One region of the Pseudodesulfovibrio senegalensis genome, then DNA from elsewhere that is predicted to be linked to it. Evidence: predicted binding sites of a transcription regulator. Region 1 holds the regulator's gene; each other region holds the start of a gene.
What was found. The regulator sigma-54, encoded in region 1, starts transcription at its own class of promoters, with help from an activator protein. The targets are predictions, from matches to a motif close to CTGGCACGGNNNNTGCTT.

Region 1 (7,948 bases):
CAGCGGACGTTCGAGAAGGCCAAGGCTGATTGTATTCCTGAACAGGGAAAAGACGGCAAAAAAAAGCGATACGAGCGCAAACCAGCCGACAGTTCCCACAGACATACTCACCACTTGACCTGCACAGTATCGTTGGGGACACACCTGAAGTCGAGGTCGATTCCGTTTTTGGCAAAAAAACGCAAACAGGCTTCGTCTTCTTCATTGACCGCCACACTGGGGGACAATTGCCGTTTGCCCGGGCTGTAATGCACGTTACCGATGTTGAGCGTTTCAAAGGCAACGCCCTGTTCATAGGCCCGGCGTGCGTCCGCACAGTTGTTGAAGAGGATGAGGTAATCCGAGTTGAGCGTTTCAATCGCGGTTTCGAGCGCACCAACCGAAACAAATATGCTTTCGATGTTACCCGGAATTGCCAGGGTCATGATCTGCTGCTGCATGATGTCGGCAGCCAACTGGTCATTGGCGACAACTATGGTTTTAACGCCTGTATACGGCAACCATGTCTCGATGATTTGCCCATGAATGAGGCGATTGTCTATACGAACCCAATCCATTGGCATAAATCCTATTTTTTTGCCGTACGTTTGCGCAGCAGTTCTCCGGCCACCACGATGCCCTGCAGGCCTGCATCCCTGACAGCGGCGGCCATATCCGATAATTTCATATCCCGTCCCTGCAACGCCTTGATGATCATGGGCAGGTTGACGCCGGCAACCACCTCGATTTCGTTTTCTTTCAGCAGTGAAAGGCTGAGAGTTGTGGGAGAGCCGCCGAACAGGTCGGTCAAGAGCAGGACTCCTGCCCCGACATCCGCTTGTTTGGCCTTGGCGCGAATGGTTTCCACTGTGGCGTCCACTTCCCTGTTGACGTCGACGCTGACGGCAAAGCATCGCTCCTGCTCACCGAGGACTGTTTCAGCCGCACGCACAAGTTCTTCTCCGAAATTACCGTGTGTGACCACGACAACGCCAATGGACTTGGTTGATTCGGACATGATTTATCCCAACTCCAGATGTCTGTGTTCGATTGTAGAGGAATATCCGGCTTCGCGTAATTGGCTGAAAAGACTTTCCGCGACGGAAACGGACCTGTGCCTTCCTCCTGTGCAGCCTATGGCCACAGTGATCCTGTGTCTGCCCTCTTCGGCATATAAAGGCAGGAGGTAGATCATGAAGTCCGTGAAGCGTTGCATGAACGTCGATCCGGGGTCGGTTTTGAGCACATAATCAGACACCTGTGCATCCTTGCCGGAAAGCTCCCGTAGTTTTTCATCAAAATAAGGGTTTGGAAGAAAGCGGAGGTCAAAAACAAGATCCGCCTCCAGTGGAACGCCATACTTGAACCCGAACGTCACCACACGCACACGCATTCCGCGCGGGTTGTTTTCAATATCAGTCCATTTCTCTTGGAGAATTCTTCGCAGATCGTGGATGGAATAGTCCGTGGTGTCCAACACCAGATCGGCGGAATCCCTTATGGGATCAAGTACTTCCTTTTCCATTTCCAAGGCCTGTTCAAGCCCGAGGTTCCTGGATTCCAAAGGATGCAGGCGCCGCGTGGTGGCATAGCGTGTGACCAGAGTTTCCGCGCGGCATTCAAGAAACAGAATGGTCAGGTCTATGCCCATTTTTTCCAATTGTTGATTGGCTTCTTCCCATTCCTGAATGAAATCGCTTTGACGGAGATCCATCCCAAGTACAAGACCACGATGCTGGGTTGTCTTGGGTTGAAACATCTCGGCCAGCTTCGGGAGCATTGCTGTGGGCAGGCCGTCCACACAGAAATAGCCAAGGTCTTCAAAAACCCGGAGAGCTGTACTTTTTCCCGATCCGGATAAACCGGTGACAAGGATGACCGGAAATGTTGAAGACAAAATGAAATCCTTGTTGGTTAGGCGTTTTTCAAGATTTGCCAAAGAGCCTTGGCGTCTTCGGCCTTGAGAAATTCCTGACGGAAGTGTTCATCCTTGAGCAGACGAGAGATATGGGCCAGCAGTCGCAGGTGCATTCCGGCCACCTGCTCCGGAGCCATGACAAGAAAAAAAATGTGGCAGGGCTTGAAGTCCAGCGCTTCGTATTCAATGCCTTTGGTGCTTCTGCCCACAACCACAGAAATCCTGTCGATGGCATCCAGTTTTCCATGGGGAATGGCTATACCGTCGCCGATTCCCGTGGTTCCGAGTTCTTCCCGTTCAAGAAGGACACGGACCGCCTGGTCCGTGTCCATTCCATTATTGTCCTTTTCAAGGGGGGCCACAAGTTCTGTCAGAACCTGTTTCTTGCTGCTTCCCGAAAGTTCCGGGACGATGTAGGCCTCTTGAAGATAATCACCAAGTTTCATGATCAGTGTCCAGGATCGATCAATCCGAAATCGCCGTTGTTTCGTTTATAAATGACGTTGATGCCTTCGGTGTCGGCATTGCGAAAGACAAGGAATTCGCCGTCCGTGGTGTCCAGCTGCATGGCTGCCTCGTCCACGGACATGGGTTTGGGCTCATAGGAGTCACTGCCGACGATTGTCGGGGTCCAGTTGCCGGATTCCTTTTCCAAAAAAGACAGATAGTCCATCTGGACGACCTTGTTGGCTCGGGCCTTCTTGCCGCGATCCTTCATCTTTTCGCGTAATTTGCGCAATTGCGCTTCCAGCTTGTCCAGCACCAAGTCGATGCTTGAATACATGTCCTCCGATGTTTCAAACGCAGACAAATGAATATTGTCCGCATTGAGCACAACATCGGCCTTCTGGCGAAACTTCTCAACCATGAGATTGACCTTGAGCTCGGCCGTGTCAGAATGGGACACGTACTTGCCGAGTTTTCCAAAGCGCTTTTCAGCATACTTCTTGAGATGGTCGGACGGATCGAAGTTCTTGAAGGTGAAGCTGATGTTCATGGACTACCCTCCTGAGTTTGTGGGTATTTGACAAGCCCTGTTAGAAAAACTCCTTTCGCTTTGAAGATGAGGCAATGCCCATTGCAGAACGATATTTTGCCACGGTTCTTCGTGCGATGTTTACATCGAGTTTTTCTTTCAGAATTTCACCGATTTTTTCGTCACTGAGCGGTTTTTTCGGATTCTCCTCGCTTATAAGTTGCTTGATGAGTGCCTTGACGCTCTCGGAGCCGACCTGAGAGCCATCCCCCAAGTCCAAAGCACTGTTGAAAAAGAATTTCAATTCAAAAATACCGTGGGGAGTGGATACGTATTTATTGGTCGTGATCCGGCTCACGGTGGATTCATGCATGCTGATGTCTTCGGCAACCTCTTTCAGGATGAGTGGCTTGAGTTTGGTCACACCCTCTTCAAAAAAGTCCCTCTGAAATCTGACAATGCTCTCAACTACTTTATACAACGTACGTTGCCGTTGGTACAGGCTTTTCATCAGCCATGCGGCAGATCGCATTTTTTCGGAAAAATAATCCTTTTCCTTTTCGTTGCTGGCCTTGAGATTATCCACGTAAAAGGAGTTCATTTGAAGACTGGGAAGGCCGTCATCGTTGAGCATGATGACGAACTCGTCTCCGAACTTGTATACGAAAACATCGGGGCTGACGTAATGTGGTTCTGTGGAGGAAAAATTCGTCCCCGGCATGGGATCCAAGGTTTGGAGGAGGTCAAGATAGGATTTGAGATCCTCCATGGATATCTTGAATTTGCGCACAAGGGGCTTGTACCGGTGCTTTTCAAGGTCCTCGAGATGATCGGTGACCAATGAAACCAAAACAGGATCGCTGTCAAACCCTGCTACCTTCATCTGGACCAGCAGACATTCCTGGGGGGTGCGAGCCGCTATGCCCACAGGGTCGAGCAGCTGCATCTTGCGGATCACCTTTTCCACAAGTTCGGCTTCCACAGGGATCATGGACATTATTTCGTCCACACTGGCCTTGAGGTAGCCGTTGTGGTCGAGATTGCCAACGACAACATCGCCTACGGCAATTTCTTCATCCGTAAAATTGGAAAGGCGCATTTGCCAGCTCAGATGTCCTTCGAGCGAAGGCTTGGAGGCCAGCCGTGCCTCAAAAGACATACCCTCTTCCGGGATTTCTGCGTCCCGGGAGTGTGATTGTTTCGAAGTACTGGAAAACTCACCAAGATAGTTCTCCCAGTCTGCATCCTTGACTAGGGCGTCGTTGGCATCTTCTGTGGCGGAGCGATCGTCTTCGACTTCGGACACGGCTTCATTTTCCGTTTCTTCAAGAAACGGATTCTCCAGCAACTCTTGCTGTACGGTTTCAACCAGCTCAAGCCTCGACAATTGCAGCAGCTTGATTGCCTGCTGTAATTGCGGTGTCATCACAAGCTGTTGAGAAAGTTTGAGTTGTTGCCTGAGTTCAAGTCCCATATACGTACCGTTCCGATTTTTCCTGTTGGGAAAAACTTGTTGTTATTTTTTATTTATCCTGCATGGATTTCGTGCAATCCGCAATGAGCAGGAACGAATTATACTAAATTTGAATCAACATAACCTATTGTGACTTTTATTTTTCCTCAAATCAAACTCTTTACATGAAAAAAATGTACCAATGTTCACAGCCGCTGTAAATCGGGAATTCGGGAAAAAGGGAACAATCCGGACGAAGCCGGTACAGGGAATGGAGGAGAATGGATTTAGAGGCAAAAATCCTCGCCCAGATAAATCTGTCTGGCCTGACTGTCCTGAACAATGACTTCCGGCGTGCCTTCAAGAATAATCGTACCTTCGTATACGAGGTATGCGCGGTCACAAATATTCAGCGTTTCACGCACGTTATGGTCAGAAATCAAAATTCCGATGCCCATACTTTTGAGTACGGAAATGATTTCCTGAATATCGATAACCGCAATGGGGTCGATACCAGCAAACGGTTCGTCAAGCAGAATGAAGCTGGGGTTGAGGATGAGAGCCCGGGCGATTTCCAGCCGTCTCCGCTCGCCACCGGATAGAAACATGGCGGGCTGGTCAGCCAACTTGGAAATTGTAAACATATCCATGAGTTCTTCGGCCCGGGCATTTTGTTGGCGTGGCGTCATGGAGGTCTGTTCAAGGATGATTTCAAGGTTCTGGCGAACCGTGAGTTTTTTGAAAATAGAACTTTCCTGTGGCAGATAGCTGATGCCAAGGCGGGCTCGTTCATGCAAGGGCTGGTCAGTTATGTTTTGGCCGTTGAAGGAAACATCCCCGGTGTTGGGCTTGACGATCCCCACCAGCATGTAAAAGGTCGTGGTCTTGCCCGCGCCGTTAGGACCGAGAAGTCCCACCACCTCCTGTTTGCCCAGGTTCAGGTTCACGCTGTGGACAACCTCTTTTTGTCCGTATCGTTTGCTGAGGTTCGCGGCGACCAGACCTTCCATGCTATTGTACCTTCAATCCCTTGGGCGCGAAAAAGATGGCCTCCACGCGCTTTCCCTTGTCGCCAACAACTTCACTCCTGTTTTCCCGGACATAGTAACGGATGACCTCGCCCGTGATGCTGTTGGGACCGTCCTTGAGCACAGGCTTTTCCTCCATGTACAAAACCCGTTTGCCCACATCATAGGTCAACTTGCCACAGGAGCCGGAGGTTTTTCCCTTTTTTGCCCGAACATTGCCTCTGGCCACGATCCGATCAATGCTGTCCACCTGAAACTTCTTTCCGTCCTTGGAGGAGAAATACGCGGAAATATTATCAGCCCAGAGTGTCAGGCCTTCGTGCTTGGCAATAACGTTTCCAACAAAAGCGACCACCTTGCGATTTTCGTCATAGGTCATGCGTTCGGCCGTGATGGACACAGGAACGCCGGAAGGCGTGGAAACAGCCTCGTCATTTGCGGGCGGAACCGTATCCACGGGAGCTTTGACTTGTCCGGCACCAGAAGCAGGTTTGCCCGGCTTCATGACCACCTGTTTCTTTTGGTTGGCAGGCGTGTTTTGTTGTTTTTGGGCCGGAGCCTGCTTTGCCACTGGTTTTTTGGCGACCTTGGCTGCCGGTTTGGCTTTTGGGGTAACGGCGGGCTTCGTCATTTTGACGGGTTTGAGATACTTGACGTTGGCATATCCCAAAGCCGCAGATTCCTTGCGTTCGGCCTGATTCATCCTGAACACGGCCACCCATCCGTTTTTGAGGAAATCTGTTCGAACCCGTTCACCTTTTTTCAGGGTCACAACATGTTCGGCTTTTGGGGTACGTCCCTTGCGAACGTTCAGGTTCCTGTCAGCCTGACGGACAACACCCCAGTCTGCGGCTATGGCCGGAATTGTCAAAGCCAAAAAAGCAATGGCGATATTCAGGAAAAAGCCTGTCCACGATTTCATGTTCAATTCTCCTGCTCGAAGCCTGTTTCCAGACTTTGGGGGATAATGGTGGCTTCGACGCCGCCTGCTGCAATCAGTTCCCGCGTTACGATATCGATTTCAACAGCTGTGGCGTTTACGGAAAGATCCGGTCTGTGAACGGAAACTCCGCCTTTGAGAAAGACTTTGCCGATGGCGCCTATGTAATCGAAATGCTGTGCCTTGAGGGCAAACATGCCGAATCGTCCGTCAATGTTGTCCCACAGCGTGAGGTTGTCGTTTTTCTGATCAATGTCGCCGCTATCCGCACGGATGAATACTTCCTGCCGGTCTTCCCCAAAAAAGGCGGTCAACTGAGGCATTTCAACGGTAACGAGCTTTCGGTCCTGATCGTATTTTGCCTCGCGTGCCTGAAGTTTCCACTGCAGGGCGCCATCTTTCCCCTGTACCAGCTCAATATCCGTTGCTTCCACGTCGGCGTCTTCCAGAACAGGACGTTCCGTGCGTTCTGCCGGGGCGGTTCTTGTGGCGGGCATATCCTTAGTTTCCGTGTGAACAAATTCTTTGACAAGATAGCCAAAAATCAGTCCGCACAAAAAAACGGCTCCCCAGAGAAAGATCGGACGCAAATTCATCTATTCGGCCCACTCCTGCCAGAGATCGTCGAATTGGCCGCGCTGCCTGAGAATGAAGGCGATGGCTTCGCGCACGGCCCCGTTGCCGCCACTGCGGTCCGACACCCAATGTGCCAATTCCAGAATTTCCGGCAAGGCGTTGGGAACGCTCATGGCCAAGCCAGCACGTCGCATGACGCCAGCATCAATCCAGTCGTCGCCCATGAAGGCGGCCTGTTCTTCAGAAACACCGACCGAATCACATATTTCCCTGAAAAGTGGTACTTTCTTATGGTTACCCGCATGGTAATGCTCAATGCCAAGTTCGCGAACACGCTTTTCCACGGGTTTCTGGTCCAAACCGGTGATAACGGCGATTTCAAGGCCGGCCGCCTGAGCCAGTTTAATGCCCAGGCCGTCCTGCACGTTGAAACGCTTGAAGGCCAAACCATCGTCGTCGTAATAGAGGCCCCCATCCGTGAGAACGCCGTCCACATCAAGAACGAGCAGTTTGATGCTTTTCGCTCGATCTTCTGGACTACGCATCAACAATCTCCCATATGGCCTTGAGTTGTCCGAGTAACGGTTCGAATTGGTCCAACGGCAGGCTATTGGGGCCGTCACATAGGGCATTGTCCGGGTCCGGATGCACTTCCATGAACACACCCGAGGCTCCGGCGGCAACAGCGGCCCGAGCCAGCACCGGAACGTATTCGCGTTGTCCGCCCGAGCAACCGCCCTGTCCGCCCGGCAACTGTACAGAATGCGTTGCATCGAACACGGCTGGGACGCCGAATCCCGTCATTATGGGTATGGATCGGAAGTCCACCACGAGGTTGTTGTATCCGTAGGTGGAGCCTCGCTCCGTGAGCCAGACTTTTTCATTGCCCGCAGCGCGCACCTTTTCCACGGCATTTTCCATGTCCCAGGGAGCAAGGAATTGTCCTTTCTTGATATTGATGATGCTGCCGGTTTTTGCCGCTGCGACCAGAAGGTCGGTTTGTCGGCAAAGAAATGCGGGAATCTGGAGCACGTCGGCCACTTCGGCTACTTGGTTGGCCTGTTCCGGCCAATGGATA
Region 2 (7,948 bases), on a different contig from region 1:
GGCAGAACCGACGCGTATTGCACATACGCGAGGGGTTGGCCCGTCGAAGCAACGCAGCAGATTGCCGTTTTTGGGCAGCCTGAAGCTATACGTCCCAGGTTGCGCCGGTGGGAGTGTCCTTGACCTCCACCCCCATGGCCGCCAGCTCGTCGCGCAGTTCGTCGGAGCGGGCAAAATCCTTTTCCTTGCGCGCGGCAAGGCGTTCGTCGAGCTTGGCCTGCACCACGGCGGGATCGATGCCCTTGCGCGCGGCGCGGACGTTGCGCAGCTCTTCAAGAACCTTTTCGGGATCACTGCCGAACAGACCGAGCGCGTCGCTCCAGGAACGAATGCGGTCGGCGATGCGGGCCCAGAGTTTTTTTGCGCCTTCGGACTTGCGCAGGGACTTGTCTTCAAGCACACGCCCGGCCAGCCGCACGGCGTTGAAGATCTGGCCCAGCGCGGCCGCCGTGTTCAGGTCGTCTTCCATGCTCTCGGTCCACTTGGCCTCAATGGCGTCCATCTCCGTTTCCAGTTCTTCGGGGAACGGCGATTTTTTCCATTTGGTCTTGGTCAGCTCCGCATCGATCTGCGCCAGCGCGGAATACACGCGCTTGAGCCCTTTTTCCGCTTCTTCGAGCGCGTCGAACGAAAAATCCAGCGGGCTGCGGTAGTGGTTGCTGAGCAGGAAATAGCGCAGGGCCTCGGGCATGAACTTGTTCATGAGTTCGCGCGTGGTAAAGAAGTTGCCCAAAGATTTGGACATCTTTTCGAAATTGATCTGCACGAAGCCGTTGTGCACCCAAAAACGGGAGAACGGTTTGCCTGTGGCCGCTTCGGTCTGGGCGATTTCGTTTTCATGATGCGGAAAGGCAAGGTCCTGACCGCCGCCGTGGATGTCCAGCGGCAGAGGCGCATACTTTTCGCTCATGGCCGAGCATTCCAGATGCCAGCCGGGCCGACCAAGTCCCCACGGGCTTTCCCATGAGGGTTCCCCGGGCTTGGCCGATTTCCAGAGCGCAAAATCGAGCGGGTCTTCCTTGGTCTCACCCAGCTCCACGCGCGCGCCCGCTTCCATCTCGTCCACGTTGCGGCCGGAGAGCTTGCCGTAGTCCGCAAAGGAACGCACCCGGAAATAGACGTCCCCGTCGTCCGTTGCGTAGGCGTGTCCCTTTTCAATGAGCCGCTCGGTCAGCTCGACCATCTCGGCAATGTGCTCGGTGCACTTGGGTTCCACGTCGGCCCGCAACACGTTGAGCCGCTGCATGTCGATGTTGAATTCATCGATGAACTTGGCGGCAAGTTCGCCCGGCTCCATGCCTGTTTCGTGGGCGCGCTTGATGATCTTGTCATCCACATCAGTGAAGTTCTTGATGAAATTGACGTCATACCCCCGGTAGCGCAGGTAACGGACCATGGCATCGAACACCACGCTGGAACGGGCGTTGCCGATGTGGCACAGGTCGTAGGCCGTGATGCCGCACACGTACATGTTGACCGTGTTGCCGTTCAGCGGTTCGAATTCCTGCTTTTTCCTTTCAAGGGTATTGTACAGTCTCATTGTTTTGCTCCAGATATAACTATCTTGAATTAAAAACTATTGATCAGATTCACCAGCAAATTCTTCCACAGTGAGATTCAGCAGATTGATGCTTTCCGCACCGTTTCGGCCCATGAAAAAATACATCCATGGCACGGGTTGTTCCGGATCGGTGCGCACCAGAATTCCCTCCGGTTCCACCAGAAACCCGGCCAGCCCGGCATACGCCTGTGCGGCCTGTTCCATGTCCTCGGCCCGCGCCTGTGCCGCAAGGGTTTCCAGCTCGCCGACCATGACCTCGCGCGCCATTTCCCGGCTCATGTTGCGGGAACGCGCATAGGTCTCGAAAATGCGCTCCACCAGCCCGGCATCCACAAAGCGCAGCGATCCCGCGCCGATGTGCAGGCCCACGAGCTTCTCCATACGGTAATCATCAAGATCAACGTTGGAAAGGTCAATGCTCAGTTCAAGGTTGCCCAATTCCTTGTCGTCAAAACGAAAATCGTTCACGTGCAGGACCTTGTCCGTTGGGGAATACGCGTAGTCAAGCGCGCCGTCGCCGCGCAATTCCAGTACGCCCAGAGCCTCCAGCAGCGGTGCCAGCGCGCCCAGATGCGTAAAGTCCGCGGGCATGACAAGCCCTTGCACGGCCATGCGCATGTGATGCGGCATGGAATGCTTTTCGTCGAAATCGAAAAACTCGACCTTGTCTGCGAAAATCCGCTTGGCGCCCTGGCTCAGCTCCACCTCGGTCAGGGTCACGGTCTGGTCGAAAATGCGCACGTCCAGCCGCGAATATTTCACATCCATGCCCGGAATGCGCGCCACGGCCTCATGTATGCCCTTGTCCACCTGGTCGTGCACAAACCATTGCAGGCCGCCGTAGGCCAGCACCATGAACAGCACGAACCCGACGAGTATCTTGGAAAAACGACCGAGAAACTTCACCTTATATCTCCCTGAGCGCGGTTACGCAGGCCACTGCCTTGATGCCTTTTTTCTCACCCGTGAACCCGAGCTTTTCCTCGGTGGTGGCCTTGACGTTGACCTGCCCCGAATCAAGGCCCAGCAGGTTGGCCACGGTGCGCCGGATCTGCGCGGCATGGGGTGCCAGACGCGGCACCTGGGCTATGACGGTCAAATCGGCGTGCACGATACGGGCCTTGGCCTTTTCGGCCATGACCAACACCTCGCGCAGCAGTATGGCGCTGCTGGCTCCGTCCCAGGCCGGGTCCGTGTCCGGAAAATGGGTGCCGATGTCCCCCTGCCCGATGCAACCGAGAATGGCGTCCATGAGCGCATGCAGCAATACGTCGCCGTCCGAATGGGCCACAATCTGCGGCGCTCCGGCAATGGGCACGCCGCCCAGCACCATGGGCCGATCCCCGCCGTAGCGGTGCACGTCGTACCCCCAGCCCGTGCAGGGCACGGTGGTCTTTGGTTCGCGCAGCCGTTCAAGGTCTTCGGGCGTGGTGATCTTGACGTTGGCCGGATCGCCCTCCACGCAGCGCACTTCGCAGGAATCCGCACGTTCCAGCCCGGCCAGATTCTCCAACACGGACGCGTCGTCGGTAACCTGCCAGCCGTGCTCCTCGGCCAGTTCGTGTGCATGTTCCAGAACGGTCCGCTCAAAGGCCTGCGGGGTCTGCGCCGCGCGCAACCGGCTGCGGTCCGGGGTGGCACAAACGATCCGTCCGTCGACGTGCTTGATGGTGTCGGTCACCGCACGAACCGGAATCACGCCCTGCGCGCCGTTGTCCAACTCGTCCAGCAGGGACTGGACCATGCGCGCCGGGGCAAAGGGCCGCGCCGCATCGTGCACGAGCACGGCGTCACATTCCCGCGGCAGGACCGAAAGGCCGTTGCGCACGGAATCCTGACGCCGATCGCCACCGGCCACAACCTCGAATCGAAGCCCGAGGTCATCGGTCTTGAACAGGTCCTTGATCCTGCGGCGCATGGCCGTGAGGTCTTCTTCGGGAAACACGAACACCAGCCCGCGAATGCGTGCGATGCGCGAAAACGTGCGTGCCGAATGCCAGAACAGGGGCACGCCGCGGTATTCAAGATACTGCTTGCGCACACCGGCAGCGGCCTTCATGCGGGACCCGTTCCCCGCGGCTAGCACCACGGCCCATGTATTGTCGAATCGGCGTTTCATTCCCTGTTCCCACGCATGCGGCCCGCACCCAGAACTGGCGGGCACATGAAATTCATGACGGAGCCGGACGGTAAGCCGGGTCCTGTCCCCCTTGCGGGGTGGCTGTCATTCCTCTAGGACGACGGTCTCCCGCCGCCTCAAGCAACCTACCCGAAAGCATCGGCCGGGCCGGCCTCAAGCGCTTTCCTATTTGGTCTTGCTCCGGACGGGGTTTGTCTGGCCGGATGCGTTGCCGCACCCGCCGGTGGGCTCTTACCCCACCCTTTCACCCTTACCGCCCGGACGAGTCCGGGTGGCGGTCTGCTCTCTGTGACACTTTCCGGGGATCACTCCCCCTGGGAGTTACCCAGCGTCCTGCCCTGTGGAGCCCGGACTTTCCTCCCCGGCCAAAGGCCGCGGCGACAGCCTGTCCGACTCCGTCAAAACTATATAGTCCCCGGCCGGTTATACGACCTTGGAAGCCTCGGGGATATGTTCCTTCCAATAGATCAACCGCTGGCAGTTGGGACAGCTCAGGATCTGCTGGCCCTTTTGCAGGTCGTTGTAGCTCTGCGGCGGAATCTTGATGTGGCAGCCGTTGCAGATGCCATCTTCCACGGGCACGATGACCGGATTTTCCAGACGGGAACGGATGAATTCGTAACGGCCCAGAATCGGCGGCGGAACCACCTTGCAGGCCTTGTCGCGCTTCTTGTTCAGGCTGTTGAGGGCCTTCTTGGCCTTGGCAGTGCGAGCCTCGAGGTTGGCCTGCTTGGCGGCAAGCTCTTCCTTGACCTCTTCCACTTCCTTTTCCAGCGCTTCCATGGCCTCGTTCTGGCGGGTCAGTTCCTCGCGCACGGCCGTGAACTCGTCCTCGCGGATGCGGTTGAGCTTTTCAAGGCTGTCCATCTCGCGCATCATGGCGTGATATTCCTTGGTGTTGCTCGACATCATCAGCTTGTTCTTGCTCTTCTTGATCTTGGCGCCGTCTTCCTCGATTTCGCCATCGAGCTTCTGGCGCTGCTGCGCGAGCATGTCCAGCTTTTCCTCGATCTGGGTCTTGCGGTCCATCAGGGCCTGCAACTGGCCTTCCAGCTCGGCCAGCTCACGCGGTGCCGCGTCCAGATCTTCCTGAAGAACAATGATCTGGTCGTCCACCCTCTGGAGCACCACCAGCTGTTCAATCTGTTTCTGATACATGTTTACCTCTCGACTTTTTTTTGCCGCACAATGCGAAAAAACGTTCATGCGCCCCGCGTCCGTGGCCGGACGCCCGGGGCACCGGGATACCGTGGCCCGCAACGGGCCGCCTCACGCGCGGACGTGAAAGCGAAACGGCTCGGTTCCCTTGAAAAAACGCACCTCGACCTGCTCCGGCCCGAGCCGCTCGGCCAGATCAAGAGCCGCAAGGCGCATCATTTCCTCTTCCAATGAAAAATGTCCCACATCCACAATGCACACGGGCGTTTCCACGGCCGCGTGATACTTCATGTCTCCGGTGATCAGCACATCCGCCCCGGCACGGGCTGCGGCATCGGCCATGGACGAACCCGATCCGCCGCAATAGGCCACGCGGGCAACGGTTTGCGGCGCATCGCCGCAGACGGTGAACACGTCGCGGTCCACCAGACCCTGCAGCTCGGCCATGAAGGCCGCCCAGTCCAGCGGCTGCGGCAGGTCGCCCACCTGCCCGAAGCCCACGGAACGGGCCGGAGCCTCCAGAGCGCGCACATAGTACTCCGGCTGCATGCCGAGAGTGAACTCCACGGCACTGCGCGCGCCTGCCCAATGGTCGCGGTCGCATACAAGGCGAACCTCGCCCGCCGCACTCTGGCTCACGCTGTGCATGCCCGGGCGCTCGGTCCACATCTCGGCCTCGTCCCGGGTCACGGTACGCGGCGAATAAAAGGAAACCTCCACGGGCGCGAACTCGCGGGCGGTTTCCAAAAACCCGGCGCTTTCCAGCCCGAGGCGTTCGCCCAGCCAGAAGGCCGGGCCGTCCGGAGCGCAATCCAGCGACGTATGCGCTGCATACAGCCACGCGCCCGAACGCATGACCATGCGCACCACCTCGGTAAAGGCACTTTCGCTGCCCAGCCCCTTGGGCTTCATGTACAGGGGATGGTGCGTGAGAATGACGCCCGCGCCCCAGTCAAGGCAGGCGCGGATCATCTCCGGCGTGGGTTCAAGACAGACCCCCACCTTGGAGCAATCCAGGCTTTCGCCAACGACCTGAACACCGGAATTATCCCACGAGGACTGAAATCCCTCGGGTGCCATTGTGCGGAAAACTGAAAGTATATCCAGTGATTTCATATAGTTACGCGCTCCTCTCGAAAAGAAGATGCTCCCCTAGGGTATCCCCTGGGGGAGCATCGTTGCCTTCTTCTGCCCTCGCGATGCGGATGAGGGTTTCAAGGGGGAAGGGTGTCAGACGATTGATCAAGTCCGGCAAATGTCTTCCTCGCGTCTCCTTTGCAGTGGGAGAAAAAATGGTGGGCCAACCAGGATTCGAACCTGGGACCGACCGGTTATGAGCCGGTGGCTCTGCCAACTGAGCTACTGGCCCACGCTTCGGAGCTGATTTGTGTATGCAGATTCGGCGGCGTTTGTCAAGCTCCTTGACGAATCCGTTCAATGAGCGACGTGGTGGAAAAGCCCTCGATCAGGGGCAGGCTGCGCACCTCGCCGCCGGCGGCCTCCACCACCTCGCGACCCACGATATTGTCCGGGGTCCAGTCGCCCCCCTTGACCAACACCTGCGGCCGCACGGCCTTGATGAGTTCCAGAGGCGTTTCCTCATGAAAGATTATCACGTAATCCACGCAGGCCAGTCCGGCCAGCACAAAGGCCCGGTCCGCCTGCGGATTCACGGGCCTGTCGGCTCCCTTGCCCAGCCTGCGCACGGATTCGTCGCTGTTCAAACCCAGCACAAGCACGTCGCCAAGGGCGCGGGCGCGGGCCAGAAGGTCCACGTGGCCGGGGTGCAGGATGTCAAAGCAGCCGTTGGTGAACACGATGCGCCGCCCCTTGTGCAGGGCGCGCTTCTTTTTCAGAAAGCTCTGGATACTCAGGAGCTTGGGATTGTCGGGCAGCATGGTCGTTACCTCCGGGCAGGGATCAGGCGCGGGGCCTGAGGGTTTCGCTGGTGCGGAAAAGCATCAGTTCCAGCCAGTCCAGCCCGAAATCGAGGGCGGCCTCGTCGCTTTCCATGATGGCGGCCTGCCGCTCCTCGGGAACATCCACGCGCTCGAACATCTTCATTTCGTCAATCATGCGCCGGAAGTCGTCAAGCTGGTACAGGGCCAGCATGGCCATGTGCACCACCTGATCCGGCAGGGACTTGCCGGTTTCCTTCCAGCGGGCCAGCAGATTCATGTACTTGTCGTTGTACTTCACGTAGATTTCAAAGCCCTGGTCCTTGAGCCACGTATCCGTGGTCCATTCCGTGGATTCTTCGAATCCGCGGCAGTGCGGTTCCTGCACAACGAAAAACTGTTCCTGCACGCCGCCCTCGCCGTTCGGCCGCGTGGCCCGGCCCAGCGGATAGGTGCGGCACGCGCCCGGCCTGTTTTCGTATACGGAGCATCCTGCCTCGCGCACGAACGGACAACTGCGTCTGGCGTTGTCGGTCATGCGCAGACGCAGCATGGGAAAACGGGTGTCGGGCATGACTTCCACCTCACAGTGGGAATGCACGAAATCGCGGCTGGGCATGTCCAGCTCACGGCACAGGCGCAACACGTCATAGGGAGTGAGCACCAGTTGCAGGTCGCCGCAACATTCGTTGAAACAGGAAATGCCGGGATAGCATTTGAAACAGAAGGTCTTGCCCTTTTCCAGTTCGGGCAGGCTTTCGAGAAATTCCTTGGTCTGGTCCGTGCTCATGTCCATTCTCCGGCCCACGCATGACGCGGGTCCTGCTTTTTTTGTTGTCTGCTTTCGCGCCTGCGCTGTGGTATACGCTTGCTTCGCCCATGGCAAGCCGGGGCCGCACAGTCCTGCCGGGCGAAAAACCGCCACCTTTGGTCATGCCCGGATACGTTCGTCCAGCGCCCGCATCTTGGCCTGCAGGTCCTCTTCCAACAGGGCCAGCCCGGCCTGTTCCGCCTTGTGCAGATCACTGCGAGCATGCATGGCCTGCATCTTGTAGCGGTTGCCCAGCGCGTTGCCCTCTTCCGGCCCGGAAACGCGCGATGCCGCGCCCGAACGTTTCTTGTGCAGCACGCGCAGATGCCCGGTATAGACCGGGAACATGCCCGCCTCGCACAGGCGCAGATCGTGCTCGA
Region 3 (7,948 bases), 580 kb from region 1:
GTCTGATCCGGGAAAATGGGATAGCTCTCCCATAATCCGTCAACCGCTTATTCATGCAGGAAAAGTTTCGTTTCTTCAAGTAGCAGGGAAGGGTAATGAATATTTCGAACCTTCTGGTTTTGCAGTTTTCGCCGTACTTTGCCGTGCCGGTGGCCGCGGTGATTGGTCTTGTGCTGGGCAGTTTCTACAACGTGTGCATCTACCGCTACGTTGCCGAAGTGCCCATGAACAAGCCCCGGCGTTCCTTTTGCCCGGCCTGCAGCCATACGCTTTCGTGGTTCGAGAACATTCCCCTGATCAGCTACTGGGTGCTCGGCGGCCGCTGCCGCCATTGCGGCGCGCGCATCAGCCCACGCTATGTGCTGGTGGAGTTCGTTTCCATGGCCTGGGCTGCGGCGCTGGCCTTCAAGATGGGATTGTCCCTGCCGTGGCTGGTGTTCATGGTCTTCGGCGGTCTGTTCATCGTGGGCAGCTTCATTGATTTCGCCATCTACATTCTGCCGGACCGGGTCACCATCGGCGGCACGGTGCTGGCTCTGGTCATCAAGGGGCTGTTCGGCTGGGCCGCGCTCAAGACCGCGCTTCTGGGCGCTCTTCTTGGCGGCGGCATATTCTGGTTGTTGCAGCAGGTGTACCGCATCGTGCGCAAGGAAGAGGGGCTGGGTACCGGCGACGTGAAGCTGTTGTTCTGCATCGGGGCGCTGGTGGGGCCGTTGGGCCTGCCGTTCACCGTGCTCAGCGCGTCCATAACCGCCTTGATGGCCAGCATCATATATATGCGCCTGCCCGGTTCACGCGGCATGCGCACCCGCATTCCCTTTGGCCCGTTTCTCTGTCTCGGGGCCATGCTGCAAATCCTCGTGGGCCGCGAGGTGCTGGCCTGGTACCTGACCTTCTATTAGGCGTGTCGCCATTTGCTTTCCGGCCATGCCCGGCTTGCATGACAACCGGCTGTTCTTTCGGGCAGAGTGAAGCCTGAAACAGCCGCCCTGCGCCTGTCTGTAATTTTCCCCTTGGTTATGAACACTGTTGCAATCAGTTTGTGGACAGTGTTCTTTTCTTTTTTATACTACTGATATAATTGTATTTACTGTGTTCATTTCGTGTCGGTTGAGTGTGCGCAAGACCATGTGGCATGAGTACGGCGTCCACGAATTGTGGAATCGTGCAACCGGAAAATGAACAGGGATGTGTTCTGCGATGTGGATTCGGGGGAATGCTAGGGCGCTATCGTGACGTAGTCCACCACCGAAGTCACGCCCGGCAGGGAGCGGGCCGTGGACAGGGCCAGTTTTTTGACCTGCGGGTCCGGGGTGAGGCCCATGACCAGCGCCGTGGACTGGATCACCCGTGCGCGGATGGCCGCGTTTTTGAGCGTGGCGGACTGCTGGTAGCGTTTTGCCAGTTCGCGGGTCAGGCTCAGGTCGCGGGCCGGGTCCGAGTGTTCCGAGGCCGGAAAAAAATGGGTGGTGAGCCGGTCCACGCCCTTGACCGTGCAGGCTATTTCGGTTGCGTGGGCCGCGTTGTCCCTGTCCGTAACCTCGCCCACCAGATAGACGTGGCGGTCAAACGAATAGGGTTGCAGTTCCGGGTAGCCCTTGATCAGCAGCCGTTCGTCCATCCTGCGTTCCAGAACAGCGTCTTCCCGGTTCGCCGGGCAGTTGAAGTCGATGCGTTCCTTGGGCAGGTATTTGTCGGCCATGGTGGCCGTGTCGTACCCGGTCATGCCCATGCCCGCCACCTGCACCACGGGCGTACCGCAGCCGCCAAGGGCCGACAGGGCAATGAGACACAGGCTGAACAACAGTGAACGGATCATATTTGATGCTTGGTAATTGGTTTGAAAATCACATTTTTTAAACCGTGCCGAACTGGCGGTCAACTCCCTGATACGCGATTCCTGACCACCAGCATGTAGGTGTCCCCGGAAATGATCTGTTCATGGATGGGAATCAGGTCCTGGGGCCGGTTTTTCCAGTCGTCCCAATGCCGTTTGCGGATGGCCAGAACCACCTTGTCGGCCTGCGCCATGCGCTGTTCCAGTTCGTCCATGTGGTTGGTTTCGAACAGGTTGCGCTCGGCATAGTAGGTGAAGATGCCGGAGTATATCTTGTAGGACATGGGTTCATAGCCCTTGTCCGCGTACTGTTTGATCAGCAGAGCCTCGGCCTTGGGGCTCATGGCCGGGTCAAGGGACGGAGCCGTGAGCAGGCCCACCGGGTACAGCCAGATGATGACCGCGAGCCCGAGGCAGAGCAGGTTGGCCGTTGCCGGAGCATTGCGTTGCACAAAGAGCAGTGCCCCGCCGCCGCACAACACGGCCGCGCCCAGCGCCAGCCCGCGCACGGGCGTTTGCAGGGGCGCGAAATCCGCACCAACGAAGATCCCCGCCCCAAGCATGACAAGGAAGCCTGCAACCATGGTCCAGAAGCGCCGCGCATGGCGGCCATCCGTTGTGGTCAGGGCGTGGGCCGAGAGAATGGCCATGGCCGGGAACATGGGCAGGATGTAGATGAGCACCTTGCCGCTCAGGCTGGAAAGCAGCGCGAAGATGCCCAGAAACATGAGCCATAAAAACGAGTTTCTGCCGTTGCCGCTACTGCGTTCGGCCAATGCCGATGCCCAGAACCCGCCCGAGAACAGTTTTTTCAGGGGCAGGGCAAGGGGCAGCAGGGTCCATGGCAGCCATGCCAGGGGCAGGGCGATGAAATAGTATTGCAGAGGTTCGCGGTGGTGGAAGGTGTGGGTGGCCCGCTGCACCACGTGCTTGCCGATGACCGTGTCGATCAGGAACGACGGTCCCTGCGCGATCATGACCCCGGCGATCCACAGGGCCAGCATCGCGACCATGACCAGCAGCCCCTTGAGCATGGGGCGCGAGAAGAATTCGCGTATTCTGCCGCGCCACAGCAGCCAGAGCAGCACGGTCAGCAGTGGGAACAGGAAGCCGAGCGGCCCCTTGATCAGCGTTGCCAGCCCGCCCAGCGCAAACCCGGCAATGGGCCAGCGGCCCTGCGTTTCACCGGCAAAGGCCCGGAAAAAACATGCGTGGGCCGCCGTGATGCAGGCGCCGAAGAGCAGGTCCATGCGCGAATAATGGAACAGCGCGGCCAGAAAGAGCGTGGAAAGCAGGATGGCCGTGGACGCCAGCGCGGTTTTGCGATCAAACCCGAGGGCGCGCGCCAGCCAGTGGGCCGCAAACAGGAACAGCAGTCCGGACAGGGCCGCGCCGATGAAGAATACCGTGGGCATGTCCGCAGGGGTGAGTTTGTCGATGAGCCACAAAAACCAGAAATACACGGGCGGTTTGTCCGGGTAGGGCATGCCGTTGAGCGAGAGCACCATCCAGTCGCCGTGCTGCACGAGATTCTGGTAGGCGTTGCCGTAGCGTACCTCGTCCGAGAACCACAGAGCACGGTTGTTCAGTGTGAACCACGTCTGCGCGATCACGGCAACGGTCATGAACAGCCATGGATGCCGTTCGCAGAAATTCCATATGGAGTCGGTAATTCGTGCGGCCATGTGAGGCATTTCAATCCTTGGGTGCAAAGGTGTTGATGGCGAACCCGGTCACCGAGCCGAGCAGCCAGCCGAAGAATACGTCTGTGGGGTGGTGCCAGCCGAGATAGATGCGCGAAAAGCCCACCAGCCCGATGACCATCCCAATGCCCAGCGACAGCAGCGAGCGCCGGTTGCGCAGGGCAAACGGCAGGGCCGCGCCCGTTATCTCCGTGGTGTGGCCCGAAGGCAGCGAGTGCATGGAGCCGCTGGAGGCAAACGGTTGGAACAGCGTCTCTCCGCCGGGGCGGGGGCGGCCTATGGTGAATTTGAGAAAGCGAACGGCAACCAGCGCGATGAGCAGCTGGGCGACGATGTATACGCCCACGAACCGGGCCAGCTTGCGGTCTTTGGTGCGCCACGCGCGGAACAGCAGGAACAGGTATACTGCGTAAAAGACCGCGTTGCCCCAGTCCGTGATGATTTGGAACAGACCGGTCAGACTCGGATGATGGGGCCTGAGTTGGGCAAAGTGCTCGGCAACGGCTTTTTCGTGGGGGAACCAGATCGCCAGAACGCCCAGTGTCGCCAGCAGGGGCAGGGAGGCCAACAGCCAGTCTATGGTGGTGCGGGAAAATCGCATGGAGGTTTTGTAGGCAGAAACCAAAGTTTGGGCAAGCTAGTCCTGTTTGGCTTCGTCCTTTTTGCGCGGCTCGAATGTATAGCGTTTCCAGACGTCTTCGGGCGCGTCCAGTTCGCGGAGGATGTCCGCAAGGCTGTGGCCTTCCTTTTTCCAGTATTTGTATTCGTGCTCGGAACAGGCAAAGGGGATGATCAGATCGCCCTGCTCGTTGAGGTAGGGTTTGTTGTCGCTCATGAGCGGAAGTTATTTCAGGAAACGCTCCGTTGTTCAAGTGTGTTGTTCATGCCTGTGCGCAAGGGGGGGCACAAAAAAGCCCTGCCGGACAATCCGGCAGGGCCGCGCAACACAGGGACCATGATTCGGCCTCTGAAAATCAGGCTGCCTGTTCCTTGTTCTCGCCGCATACGCAGCGGTCCACCTCGCGCACCTTCTTGAGCACCTTTTTGATGATGCGCTTGTATTCGCCGAGGTCCTGCGGTTCATAGCGCTGTTTGGCGCGGGTCAGTCCGGCCATGTCCAGCGTTTCGTTGAACAGGTAGGGTATGTACAGGGGGTCCTGTTTGATGAATTTTTCCACTTCACCCATGGTCTTGTGGATTTCCTCCTGATTCTTGCCCACCTTGCGGAACAGACGCGAAAGGCGTTTTTCCACGTTGCGGAACGATACGCTCCACTTGTGGCTGCGGGGGACGAGATTCAGGCGTTGGCGCGGATGACAGCAGCTGTTCAATTCCTGCATGAAGCTTTCCACGCTGCCCGGAACCGAAGCGAGCAGCCCCTTGGTGACGCATTGTTTCATGTCCACCATGTGGGTTCCCTCGATGATGGCGCCGCCGCCATAGAGGTTGAATACCGGCAGTTCGGCTTTTTTGATGTCGGCCTCCATTTCGCGTTTGGAGGTCAGGTACTGCACCGTGGAAATGATCTCCTCGCCGTGGGCGTTCTTGATTTTCTGATGGCGCTTGGGGTCGAATTTGATTTTCCGTTCGCCCGCGTGGTGTCCCTTGGCGTGGGAACGGTCCTTGGGCCATGCAAAGTCCTGTCCGGCCAAGACGATGTGGCTCACGCCCATCCAGCGCAGCAGACGCGAGAGCGAAAGGCTCACGTTGCCGCCCGCGTCCAGCACCAGTTCGTGTTTTTGCATCACGAAGGTTCCCATGCCGCCCATGGTCCACAGGGGCAGGGTCGGTCCGGGGTAGCGTTTGACCAGGTCCGGGTTGCATTTGGTGGAATAGATCAGCGGCACATCGTGCGCGAATTCCGGATCCAGTCGGTCATATGTCCGGAGCATGCTGGAGTCGTAGTCGATGGACAGGCAGAAGTGCGGCTTGATGCCGAGGTTTTGCAGGACCGGCATGGTCTGCAACGCCGTGGTGTACAGGGCGTGGCCCGGGGTCTTGCGCAACGCTTCGGCGTGGTCGGAAAGAGAAGGCCCGGCCCCGAGGATCACTGCGGCGACGCCTGTGCCGCGTTCCTTCATGGGCATCAGGCTGCCGTTGTCCATGGCCTGTTGGAAGTTCTGGAGTTCGTTGCCCACCATGATGTCCTGGCGCAGGCGCAGGGTGGCCAGTTCCACGGAAAAGTTTTCCAGCAGATGCTTGGTCTTGCGTGCCCAGACTGCGTATTCCGGGCCGAGCTGCTGGCTGGGGATGTCCAGACGCATGTGGATGCGGCCATAGATGTATTGCAGGTCCAGATTCTTGATGACCTGATACAGGTAGTCCTCGTTGGGCGGGCAGAAATGCAGTTTCTTGTTTTCGATGAACGCCTTGTAGTCGGACTGGCCGAGGCAGGCCATGAGCATTTCCGGGCGCGGCTCGACCACGATGATTTTGTGGGAGTCCGGAGTGTTCATGAGCAGGTGGTTGAGGCCATAGCCCACATTGCAGCCGATGATGACGGAAGCGCTGGTCCGGGCCTTTTCCGGCTCGGGCTTCCACTGCTCGTAAAAACTGAAGGGCGGCATGGCTTCGAACATGCCGTTTCCGTTGTCCATTTTCCAATCAACAAGCCCGAACTTGTTGTCGAAGATGCGTTCCTCGAGCCGGGATTGGTCGAATTGCTGCGTTGAGAGCCACTGATGGATGGGGTGGCCGATCTGTTTCAGGACGTCGATGTTGGGTTCAAGAAACGGGTATCCTGCCATGGCATGGTCCTTCCTGTTTTGGTTCATGTTGCGCTTGCAGTTATGCTTCTGACAAAATGCATGGAGCGTGCCAGTTGCGCAGAAACCTGTTTTGCTCTAGTCTGCAGAACGAGCTAGAAATAAAATGTTCCATGATTTCAAGGAAATGCCATGAGTTCTCATGTTCTTGACCACATTGGCGGCACACCGCTGGTGCAAATACGGCGTCTCAATTCCAATCCGAATGTCAAGATTTTGGCCAAGCTGGAATCCTGCAATCCGGGCGGTTCCATCAAGGACCGCGTGGCATTGGCCATGGTGCGCGCTGCCGAGGAGTCGGGCGAGCTGGTTCCCGGCAAGACGGTCATTGAACCCACCAGCGGCAATACGGGCATCGGCCTGGCCATGGTCTGCGCGGTGCGCGGCTACCGCGTCAAGCTGCTCATGAGCGAAAACGCCAGCGAGGAACGGCGTATGATCCTGCGTGCCTATGGCGCGGAAATCGAGCTTACGCCCGGGCATATGGGCACGGACGGGGCCATTGAACTGGCCTATCGCATGGCGCGGGAAGAGCCGGAAAAATATGTGCTCATGGACCAATACAACAATCCGGCCTGCATCGATGCCCATTATAACGGGACAGGCATGGAAATATGGGAACAGACCAACGGTGCGGTGACCCACGCCGTGTGCACGCTGGGCACCTCGGGCACGGCCATGGGGTGTGCCAAACGGCTGCACGAAATGGGTGACGTGTTCGTGGCCGCCGTGGAACCCTATGCGGGGCATCGCATTCAGGGTCTCAAGAATATGCACGAATCCTATCCGCCGGGCATTTACGACAAGACCGCGCTGGACGAGGTTTTGCGCGTGGAGGACGAGGAGGCCTTTGACCTCTGCCGCAGGCTGGCGCGTGAGGAAGGCCTGTTCGTGGGCATGAGCTCGGGCGCGGCCATGGGCGGGGCCCTCAAGTTGGCCGAGACCATGGACAGCGGCGTGATCGTGGTGATTTTTCCGGACGGGGGCGAGCGGTATCTCAGCACTCCGCTGTTTGCCGTGGACGAGGCGCAGGGCATGTGCCTGACCACGGTGACCGGTGACACGGTCTGCCTTGATTGTGCGGACGGTGCGGGCCTGTATTCCATGGGGCCGAGCCTCGACAATCCTGCCGCACTGGACGCATGGCGGCGGGTGGTTCTGCTGGACGTGATGCTGCGGGATCTGCGGGCGCGCGGAGCGGACGTACGGGCTGCCTGCGGCCTTTCGGACATGGATGACCGCACCCTGGCTGCTGCGCGCGAGGCGGGGATGGATAGGAGCGCGTTCGTGAAACAGGCCCGTGGGCACATCATGGAGCGGGCCGCGCTTTTGGGCGTGGACGATGGCATGGTCTGGCCGCTGGCCGAACAGGGACAGCAGAAGGCGCTTGATGTCTGCCGCTCGTTGCTGGGGCATGGCCTTGCCTACGAAAAGCTGCGCAGCGTGTATTTCGACGTTTTTCGCGATGCCCGGTACGGGGAACTGGGAACGCAGGACATGACCAAGGTTTCCGCCGGGCGCACCGTGGACCTTGACGCCTACGTCAAGGACAACCCCCTGGATTTCACCTTGCTCAAGAGGGCCACGCTCATGGACCTCAAGCGGGGCGACATTCTGGAAACCGAGTGGGGCAATGTGCGGCC

Region 2: the regulator sigma-54 is predicted to act here: its motif matches at 3,835-3,852, upstream of ispD (2-C-methyl-D-erythritol 4-phosphate cytidylyltransferase).
Region 3: the regulator sigma-54 is predicted to act here: its motif matches at 6,344-6,361, upstream of F8A88_RS03000 (motility associated factor glycosyltransferase family protein).

What each region holds. Positions count from the first base shown of each region.
Region 1 covers NZ_WAIE01000001.1:1,236,819-1,244,766, reverse strand. Annotated here, with positions in the region: gene F8A88_RS05880 (PTS sugar transporter subunit IIC) at 1-99, opposite strand, end outside; gene F8A88_RS05875 (PTS sugar transporter subunit IIB) at 108-557, opposite strand; gene F8A88_RS05870 (PTS sugar transporter subunit IIA) at 569-997, opposite strand; gene rapZ (RNase adapter RapZ) at 1,001-1,918, opposite strand; gene F8A88_RS05860 (PTS sugar transporter subunit IIA) at 1,894-2,343, opposite strand; gene hpf (ribosome hibernation-promoting factor, HPF/YfiA family) at 2,346-2,894, opposite strand; gene rpoN (RNA polymerase factor sigma-54) at 2,935-4,347, opposite strand; gene lptB (LPS export ABC transporter ATP-binding protein) at 4,614-5,336, opposite strand; gene F8A88_RS05840 (LptA/OstA family protein) at 5,338-6,276, opposite strand; gene lptC (LPS export ABC transporter periplasmic protein LptC) at 6,279-6,851, opposite strand; gene F8A88_RS05830 (KdsC family phosphatase) at 6,891-7,415, opposite strand; gene kdsA (3-deoxy-8-phosphooctulonate synthase) at 7,408-7,948, opposite strand, start outside.
Region 2 covers NZ_WAIE01000009.1:97,993-105,940, reverse strand. Annotated here, with positions in the region: gene cysS (cysteine--tRNA ligase) at 86-1,540, opposite strand; gene F8A88_RS15080 (hypothetical protein) at 1,577-2,467, opposite strand; gene ispD (2-C-methyl-D-erythritol 4-phosphate cytidylyltransferase) at 2,469-3,680, opposite strand; RNA gene rnpB (RNase P RNA component class A) at 3,736-4,098, opposite strand; gene F8A88_RS15065 (zinc ribbon domain-containing protein) at 4,125-4,859, opposite strand; gene F8A88_RS15060 (Nif3-like dinuclear metal center hexameric protein) at 4,971-5,975, opposite strand; tRNA gene F8A88_RS15055 (tRNA-Ile) at 6,153-6,228, opposite strand; gene rfaE2 (D-glycero-beta-D-manno-heptose 1-phosphate adenylyltransferase) at 6,272-6,757, opposite strand; gene F8A88_RS15045 (YkgJ family cysteine cluster protein) at 6,780-7,547, opposite strand; gene F8A88_RS15040 (glycosyltransferase) at 7,689-7,948, opposite strand, start outside.
Region 3 covers NZ_WAIE01000001.1:657,451-665,398, forward strand. Annotated here, with positions in the region: gene F8A88_RS02975 (prepilin peptidase) at 96-902, shown strand; gene F8A88_RS02980 (BON domain-containing protein) at 1,220-1,819, opposite strand; gene F8A88_RS02985 (ArnT family glycosyltransferase) at 1,879-3,522, opposite strand; gene F8A88_RS02990 (phosphatase PAP2 family protein) at 3,533-4,141, opposite strand; gene F8A88_RS02995 (hypothetical protein) at 4,178-4,375, opposite strand; gene F8A88_RS03000 (motility associated factor glycosyltransferase family protein) at 4,515-6,314, opposite strand; gene F8A88_RS03005 (cysteine synthase) at 6,438-7,948, shown strand, end outside.